DNA from 2 places in the Brenneria sp. L3-3C-1 genome. Region 1 is predicted to be linked to the other one. Evidence: riboswitches for the same ligand, from Rfam matches in the RefSeq annotation. Region 1 holds a riboswitch; the other holds the start of a gene.
What was found. Region 1 has a riboswitch for thiamine pyrophosphate ahead of thiB (thiamine ABC transporter substrate binding subunit). Riboswitches for the same ligand answer to the same signal wherever they lie in the genome.
Positions count from the first base shown of each region.

Region 2: another riboswitch for thiamine pyrophosphate. It lies ahead of thiM (hydroxyethylthiazole kinase); the one in region 1 lies ahead of thiB (thiamine ABC transporter substrate binding subunit).

Region 1 is NZ_JAEMHF010000006.1:131,010-135,578, forward strand. It holds gene thiP (thiamine/thiamine pyrophosphate ABC transporter permease ThiP) at 1-483, opposite strand, end outside; gene thiB (thiamine ABC transporter substrate binding subunit) at 459-1,445, opposite strand; TPP riboswitch at 1,526-1,634, opposite strand; gene sgrR (HTH-type transcriptional regulator SgrR) at 1,672-3,330, opposite strand; gene sgrT (glucose uptake inhibitor SgrT) at 3,421-3,585, shown strand; gene JG725_RS13370 (shikimate 5-dehydrogenase) at 3,826-4,569, opposite strand, start outside.
Region 2 is NZ_JAEMHF010000015.1:16,744-21,312, forward strand. It holds gene JG725_RS19300 (FadR/GntR family transcriptional regulator) at 1-592, opposite strand, end outside; gene cybB (cytochrome b561) at 836-1,390, opposite strand; TPP riboswitch at 1,715-1,806, shown strand; gene thiM (hydroxyethylthiazole kinase) at 1,840-2,634, shown strand; gene thiD (bifunctional hydroxymethylpyrimidine kinase/phosphomethylpyrimidine kinase) at 2,631-3,434, shown strand; gene psiE (phosphate-starvation-inducible protein PsiE) at 3,616-4,023, shown strand; gene yegS (lipid kinase YegS) at 4,071-4,569, opposite strand, start outside.

The DNA of each region.
Region 1 (4,569 bases):
CGACTGTAGCAGCAGGCGGGTCGCCAGCGGCAGGTTGAAAAAAATATGCGCCAGCAATATGCCCTGCAAGCCGTAGGGAGAAAAGGGATAGGGAAGGCCGAGAAAACCCAGTAATGCGGCCAGCCAGCCCTGTCTCCCATACACGCTCAGCAGGCCGAAAACCGCCACCAGCACCGGTAATACCAGCGTCATGGCACATAGCCGCAATAGCCAGCGATGGCCGGGGAAACGGCGGCGATAAAGAGCTCGGGCGAGGAAGATCGCCGGCAAGGTAGACAGCAGGGCGGACAAAAACGCCTGCCAAAACGTAAAATGGATGACATGCCACAGGTAGCTGTCATGCCATAAGGCTTGCCACTGGTTCTCCGGCGCCTGTAGCCACAGCGCGCCGAAAGCCAGCGCGGCCACCGAAATTAACAGCGCGGTGGCCAGCAATCCCGGCCACAGACTTCCGGCAGTCAGCGGCTGACTGCGCGTTGCCATGCCTGGATCCAGTTATTCCGCTGTTCTGCAACCTGTTGCGCGCTGTATTGCAATGCTTTCTCCGGTACGGCAAGGGCGGCGAAGCCCGCCGGCAGATCGGTCTTGATCACCGGATACATCCAGTTGGTGGTGGGGATTGCCTGCTGGAACGTCGGGGTCAGGATAAACTGCATAAAACGTTTTGCCAGTTCTGGGTTTTTGCTGGCGGCAAGTTGCCCGGCGACCTCAACTTGCAGGTAATGCCCTTCGCTGAAGTTTGCGGCGGCGTAGTGGTCGTTTTTCTCTTCAATGAGGTGATAGGCCGGCGAGGTGGTGTAGCTCAGCACCAAATCGGCCTCGCCTTTCAGGAACAAACCATAGGCTTCACTCCAGCCTTTCGTGACGGTAACGGTTTTTTTCGCCAGTTTCTGCCACGCCTGGGGCGCCTGCTCGCCGTACACTTGCTGCATCCACAGCAGCAGACCCAGGCCCGGGGTACTGGTGCGCGGATCCTGATAGATCACTTTCCACGGCTCAGTGCTGTCGATCAGTTCGTGCAGGCTTTTGGGGGGATTCTTCAGCTTTTCCCGGTTGTAAACAAATGCGAAATAGCCGTAGTCATAGGGAACAAACGTCGTATTGCTCCAGCCGCCGGGGACATTTACCGCCGCGGTGGTGTCGATATGATGTTGGGTAAATAGCCCGGTCTGTTCCGCCGCCTGCAACAGGTTATTATCCAGCCCCAGAATGATATCCGCTTTGCTGTTTTTCCCTTCCATACGCAGGCGGTTCAGCAATGACGCGCCATCTTCCAGCGCCACAAAGTTCAGTTCGCATTCACACTCTTTCTCAAAAGCGGTTTTGATCACCGGGCCGGGTCCCCATTCAGAGGCGAAAGAGTCGTAGGTATAGATCGTAAGTGCCGGTTTGGCGAACGCCGGTATTGACACCAATAGCAGGCAAGGCAGGATTTTTTTCAGCATGGCGGCTGAATGTTTTAATAATGACGTATTTAACACTTTGCACTCCTGAGGATCATGGGGTGGCAAAGGACTTTGAGTCAGCGGAGAACACTCTCAAATCCCTTCGCCGGTATTAGCCGGATCAGGTTCGACGGGTGTTTTCTCAGCGAAAAAACGCGTCAAACGTTTTCCGCACCCCGTTGAGAACGGCCTATTGTAGAGCGTTCCGGCGGGTAGCGAAAGGTTCTCAGTTTTCCGGCGGCGCGAACCAGGCGGATTTGAAGTCAAACCAGCCGAGAGTGTTCATGCGGACACCTCGCATACTGCGTTGTCCCTGAAGTTGCAGCCAATGATGCAGCAGTGGGTGCATCTGACCGCTGCTGACCAGTTTTTCGCACCACTCCGCCATTGGCAGCGCTTTGCTGCGCCACAGGCTAGCATCATAATGCAGATCTTCGCTCAGGCAGTGTTGCAGCAGCGGCAGTTCGTACAGCATGGCGAACAGCGAAAACTCCAACGGCAAGTAGCAGTTGGCGCTACTGAGCCAGATATCGCTCTCGGCGTCGCCCTGATACCAAGACTCGTAGCTGACGGTTTGAACATGCAGTTTCACGCCATGCTCCGCCAGCAGTCTGGACATGATGTCACTCAATATCTGGTATTCGGGGTGCTCCTGATAAAACGTCAGCGTGATTTGCCTAAGTCCCGGGGGCATCGGCAACGGCTCGCCCTGCTGATGGTGATGCCAGCGCGGCAGCAGGCTGTAGGCGGGTGACCAGTCTCGCTGATGAGGGGTACCGGCACGGCTGAGCAAGGCGATAGGATTGAGGATTTGCCAGAGCCAGCGGCGAATTTCCGGTTTAGCGGCGAGCGGAGAACGCTGATCAAACAGCAGAAAATAGCAGCCTTCTTCCATTCGGCTTTCCTGCTTGTCATAGGCGGAGTCATCCGACTGGAGCTGTACCGAGACCGGCACCTCATCTGAGGCATCGGGGAGTACCCAGATATTGACTTCATCAATCAGCGCCCGGTAACCGAAATAGTCGTCAAAGGCGCTTATCTTCAGTTGACTGTTGTTATTGTACACCACCGCGTATGGGCCGGTGCCGATGGGGCGTCTGGCAAAATCGGGGAGGGTTTGCCATTCCTGCGGCAGGATCATGGCCGGCACGCTGCCAAGCAGCCACGGTAGCCAATAATCGGCGCTGCTCAGTTGCACATCAATCACAAAAGGCATTGGCGAGGTGACTTTTTCGATATGGGCAAACAATGGCATGGTGGTCAGCCGGGTAAGCGAACTGATGACATCGTCCATCGTCAGTTCCCGCCCGTGGTGAAAACGAATGGAAGGGCGTAAATAGAATCGCCAGCGCAGCGGTTCCAGCCTTTGCCAGTGATGCGCCAAATCGGGTTTTAGTTCCCCATTTTCCTCATTTATATTAGTCAGTCCGCTGAAAATTTGCCGGGCAATGTGCATTTCCGAGCGCCGGAGGGCTGAACCCGGCAACAGATTACGCAGCGGACGATAATAAAGAATACGCAGAATATGTTTCCCTTGCCGGAAACTGCGGCCCAGATGCGCCAGCAGCATTTGGCGCACGGTTTCTTTATCACCCACCAGTTGTACCAGTTGATCGATGCGATCCTGCTCCAGCAAGTCTTCAGCCCGCTGCTGTTGCAGCGCCAGCCCGGTGTAGATAAAGGTGAGCAGCGATCGTTTTCCGCGCCCCGCTTCCGCCTGCCAGATAAGCCAGCCCTGCTGCTGCATGGCGCCCAGCAGTGAGCGGATATGGCGACGTGAGCAACTTAATACGCCCGCCAGTTCTTGTAGCGTCGTTTCTGTTGTCTGTCCCTGAAAGCGTTGCCATAGGCGGATGAACTGCTGTTGCAGACGATTGGAAGACATAAAAGAGGAACTCCACACGCTAAAGTCATCAATTTATCTTTCCCTATATTACGTCGATACTTTCCCATAATGAAAGCGTGGAGGTGACTTATGACAATCTCAACATTGTATCGGTTTTATCAGGTCTATCTCTCGACGTGTCAGGCGAAATGGCTGCGTTGGATGTCTGCTCAGCAGCGGATAGCGTTATTGCAACAGGCGACCCAGTGGCAAATAGCGGAAATGTCTGAAGAGGAATACCGTCACTGGATATAGCGGCACGGCACGGACAACTGAAAAATTCTGAGTAATGGTGCATTTCACCAGCCAGCGAAACTTTCCGCTGGCTTTTTTTATGCTTATTCAATAAAACTCCGTCAGCGGCAATACGCGTCCAATTCGCTGCTGTCGTTAAGCAACCGCTACAGTTGCTTAACTTGTCTTGATGCGGGGTATTACGCAACGGTAGCGCCAAACCAACGAAGTTATGGCGGAATCGACAGCAATCCCGCCGCCCTACTTGATAACGTCTTCCCCACGCGCATAGGCTGCGGCTCGGGTGAGCTGATCGTCGGTTGGACGTACGCCGGTGTATAATACAAACTGTTCCAGCGCCTGTAGCACGATCACTTCCGCACCGGTAATCACCTGCTTGCCTTTTTGCCGTCCGTAACGGATCAAAGGGGTTTCCGCTGGCAAAGCCACCACGTCGAACACGATTTTCGCAGCATCAATGATGGCGGGTTCAAACGCCAACTGTTCGGATTCAGCGCCCCCTGCCATACCGATAGGCGTCACGTTTATTATCATCTCCGCGGGTAAATCACCCACCTCGGGTTGCCATGTATAACCATACTGTGACGCCAGCGCTTTGCCTGAAGCCTCGTTACGGGCAATGAGATATCCATTTTTGAATCCCGCATCGTGCAGCGCCGCGGTGACCGCCTTTGCCATGCCGCCGCTGCCGCGTAGAGCAAAGGTTGTCGCTGGCGACACCTGGTATTGATCCAATAGTTTTGCGATGGCGATATAGTCGGTGTTGTAGGCTCGAAGGAAACCGTCGTCATTGACGATGGTGTTTACCGATTCAATAACTGCGGCGGAGGTATCCAACTGGTCTAAAAAAGGGATACAAATCTCTTTGAACGGCATGGAAACGGCGCAACCGCGGATCCCTAATGCTCGCACGCCGCCTACCGCCGCCTGTATATCCTTGGTGGTAAAGGCCTTGTAGATAAAATTCAGGCCCAGTTCTTGATA
Region 2 (4,569 bases), on a different contig from region 1:
GGTGGCTGTGCGAGTCCATGGGAGACGTGCTCTGTTTGCGCGCCCGCTCGCGTATCGCCTGCCAGGCCGGATCTTGTCGAACACTGTTGACGACGTCGAACAGTGACAGAAAAAGCTGGTTGCCGGCGCTTTGCGCAATCAGGCGATGGAGTGAACCATCCCACAGTTCGCGCCAGTCGGCGTCGGTACGCTGGTAAATCTTGTCCCGGAGTGCGCGCATGCGTTCAATGTCGCTCGGTTTGGCGCGCAGCGCCGCCAGTTGCGCCAGTTGCGGTTCGATACGCAGCCTTACCTCCATGATTTCCATGAAATTGGTTCCTTCGACCAGGTTTGCCGCATGCGCCCCCCAACTGTCCGGCCGCTGGCCGAGAAACGTGCCGGCCCCCTGCTTGCGCCAGATCAGTCCTTCCGCTTCGACAACCTCCAGCGCTCGCCGCACTTCTCGACGGCCAACGCCCCAGCGTTCCGAAAGCGCCCGCTCCGTCGGCAGTTTCCCATCGGGTTCAATGGCGCTCTCGCTCAGCAGTTCGCGCAGTCGCTCCAGCGCGTAATTTGAATTCTCTGTCGCTTTTTTTTCTAACGTTTTATTCATTGGTTCGTTCCAATCTGAAATTGGTTCAAAGAAATCATGTTGTGACAATCAAGTCAAGACGTTTTGATAACGGCGGGACGAGTGGGTGGGGAGACACGGAGAACGCGCGGTTAAGGATTGAAAGCAAAGATCGCGGAAACCCAGCGGTAGTCGGGGCGGCGGTTGCATTCCGGGATTAGGGAGCGAGTGGCGTGGTTTGTATCCGCCGAGGTTGCCCTGGCGGATATCGGACGAACAAAACGGTTATGTGGCGGAGCGATCTTTTTTGGCCGGCATCATTCTTAGCAACGTATTGTCACGTAAGAAATAATGGTGGAACAACGCTGCCGCCGCATGTAATCCGATCAGCCAATATCCCAGCGGGGCCAGCGTTTCGTGAAGATCGATCAAGCTTCGCGCCAGTTCGATATTGGCGGGCGACGCGACCGGCATACCAATGCCAAAAATAGCCCAGTCGTTGCCGCGCAGATAGCGTGATAATAACCCCAGCACCGGCAAGACCAGAAAAAGCGCATAGATTAGAAAATGTGACAGGTTGGCAAGGTAACGCTGCCAGAGGGCCGGCGGCGGCACAATGGCTGGCGCCGGATGGGTAAATTTATAAATCAGCCTGGCGACCATCAACAACAAAATGGCAAAGCCGCAACTGAAATGCGCGCCTATAACAATCTGACGGGCCAGCGATCCCCTCGGGGCCAGACCACGCAACTCTATCGTGGCATAGGTGACGATAACCAGGAGAAATACTCCCCAGTGCAGTGCTATTTGAACATTCGAAAAACGATCCGATTTTTTCATGCTTCCAAATATCTCTAAAAGTCTGTGAACGCTATCACAATACCCTGTTGTTTCTGGGGGAAACCAAAACATTTACATTAATTTAATGATTAAGAAACTTATTGGGGGGTTGCCCGCTGGTGAGTACACCTGTTTTTTACCGGTATTTACCCGGTTATTTGTTAGTTTCTGGCGGGAAGCGGTGGATAGGTAGCTGCCTGTCTGGGCGGCTAAAACAGCCTGATGGCGAAAAAAGCCTCCGGGGATGGATTGTTGTTTCCCGCTTTGTTGGACATACTGTGTCTGACAGATGGCCGTGCCGTCTGTGCGCGTTAATATTTTGATATCAATGACTCGGGGTGCCCGTTGGGGCTGAGAAATTACCCGTATTACCTGAACTGGATAATGCCAGCGGAGGGAAGTCACGGTACGCCGACCGGTTGCCGTCTTCTTCGCCGGTTGGGGGGATCATGAACGTTCAACCTGTCGCTTTACCCGCTGCTCATGCGGCGGCGTCGCTGACGCAATTTTATGTGTCGTCTCCTTTAGTACACTGCCTGACCAACGATGTCGTACAGTCATTTACGGCGAATGTCTTACTGGCGTTAGGCGCCTCTCCGGCAATGGTCGTGGATCCCGCGGAAGCCGCACAGTTCAGCGCGTTGGCCGATGCGCTGCTGATTAACGTCGGCACGCTGGAGCGCGATCGCGCAAAGGCCATGTTGGCGGCCGTGAATAGCGCCAATCAGGCGGGGACGCCGTGGGTGCTCGATCCGGTTGCGGTTGGCGGACTGACGTTTCGTACTGAATTTGCCCGTGAACTGCTGCGGCTTAAACCGGCGGCCATCCGCGGTAATGCGTCAGAAATTATGGCGTTGTCCGGGCTGAATACGCAGGGGCGAGGCGTGGACAGCACCAATGATTCGTTTACGGCGCTGTCGGCGGCGCGTGAGCTGGCGCGCCGTATCGCTACGGTGGTTGCGGTCACCGGCGAGGTGGACTACGTCACGGATGGTGAGCGTGACTGGGCGATTAGCGGCGGGGATAGCATCATGACCCGCGTGGTGGGAACCGGCTGTGCCTTATCCGCCGTGGTTGCCGCTTTCTGCGCGCTGAACGGCGACCGGCTACAGCATGTGGCGACGGCCTGCCGTGTGATGTCGCGAGCGGGCGAACAGGCATCAAGACAGTCTCAGGGGCCGGGTAGTTTTATCCCCGCGTTTCTTGACCAACTCTATCATCTGCGCGCGGAGGATCTGGCATGAAGCGAATCAATGCGTTAACGATTGCCGGCACCGATCCCAGCGGCGGGGCGGGAATTCAGGCCGACCTGAAAACGTTCTCGGCGCTGGAAGCCTACGGCACTACGGTGATTACCGCGCTGGTGGCGCAAAATACGCGGGGCGTTCAGTCGGTCTACCGGATTGAACCGGCGTTTGTGACGGCTCAACTGGATTCGGTATTGAGCGATGTGCGTATCGACAGCGCCAAGATTGGGATGTTGGCGCAGGCTGATATTGTCGAGGCGGTGGCCGAGCGTTTAGGTCATTACGCAGTGCCTTATGTGGTGCTGGATACGGTAATGCTGGCGAAAAGCGGCGATCCGCTGTTGTCGCCTGATGCGGTGGCGTCGATCCGCCGTTTACTGTTGCCGCGGGTCTCCATCATTACCCCCAATCTACCGGAAGCGGCGGCCCTGCTTGACTGCGCGCCGGCAGATAACGAACGGGAAATGCGCCAGCAGGGTGAGGCGCTGTTGGCGATGGGGTGTCAGGCGGTGTTGATGAAAGGCGGGCACTTGAGCGAGGAGGAAAGCCCGGACTGGCTGTTCAGCCAAAACGCCGCGCCGCGCCGTTTTACTTCTCCTCGCGTCAAAACCCGGCATACGCACGGCACCGGGTGCACGTTATCCGCCGCGCTGGCCGCTTTGCGGCCGCGACATGATTCGTGGGAGAGCACGGTGAAAGCAGCGAAAGATTATCTGCAACAGGCATTACAGCAGGCTGATTCGCTGGAAGTGGGGCAGGGTATCGGGCCGGTACATCATTTCCATCGCTGGTGGTGAGTCATGTTGTCGGCGTCTAAAGCCAGGGAGGAAAAGGACGCCGATATGCTGGCGTCGGCCCGGTAAATTTGCTTACTAATAAGCAGGTTGTCTCCCTCATCAGGGATAAGGGTGATAACCTGTCGGCAGCAAAACATGGCAACGGGCCTTAGGGTCGCCTATCGGGCGTAAGGGAGTGAGTATGGCGGGTTCAACACGTAGCATTAAGGTTTCAAACGGACTCCAGACGATACTCAATATTGGATTGCTGATATTGGCCACCATTCTGGTGATCTTTCTGGGGAAGGAAACCTATCATCTGGCGAAATTGCTGTTGATTACCAGCGAGAAAGAGTCGTCTTATCAGATGATTGAAAGTATCGTTATTTACTTTCTGTATTTTGAGTTTATTGCGTTGATCGTGAAGTATTTTCAGTCGGGTTATCATTTCCCGCTGCGTTATTTCGTTTATATCGGCATCACGGCGATTATCCGGCTGATTATCGTCGATCACAAAAATCCGCTGGATACGCTGATTTATGCCGCTTCGATTCTCTTGCTGGTGGTGACGTTGTATCTGGCGAACAGCAATCGTCTGAAGCGCGAATAGCTGACCCGCCAACTTTCCCCTTGCTAAAGGGGGCCGGCTGGGCCGACTCATCCCAGTAACGCGCACTGCGGCGGTAAACGGCACTGGATGGCCGCCGGGACAATTTCGATATGAAAACGTTTTGCCTTCAGCGGTTCGCCGTCCAGATTGAACGTCATATCGTCCGGGGCGGTAATTTCCAGCCAGGGCAGAGTGGCCGAAATCATATTCTGGTTTTTATTGCCGGTAAACCACGCCTGTAACATATTGGGCAACAGTTCTTGCGCCGACAACACGCTCAGTTCCAACAGGCCGTCATTTACCAAGGCCTCCGGGCAAAGCAGTTGACCGCCGCCGGCCTGGCGGCCGTTACCCACCGCGATGACCAGCGTATCGCCCGACCAGCTAAAATCCGGGCCGCGGATTTCACAGCGTTCGGCTTGCAGCATATCCATACGCAGCAGCGCGTGCAGAATATAAGATGCGCCGCCCAGCGCGGCTTTCATTTTTGCCGGGGTTTCTGTGGTAATGCGGGTAGCGAATCCGCCGGTCGCCATGTTGATGAAA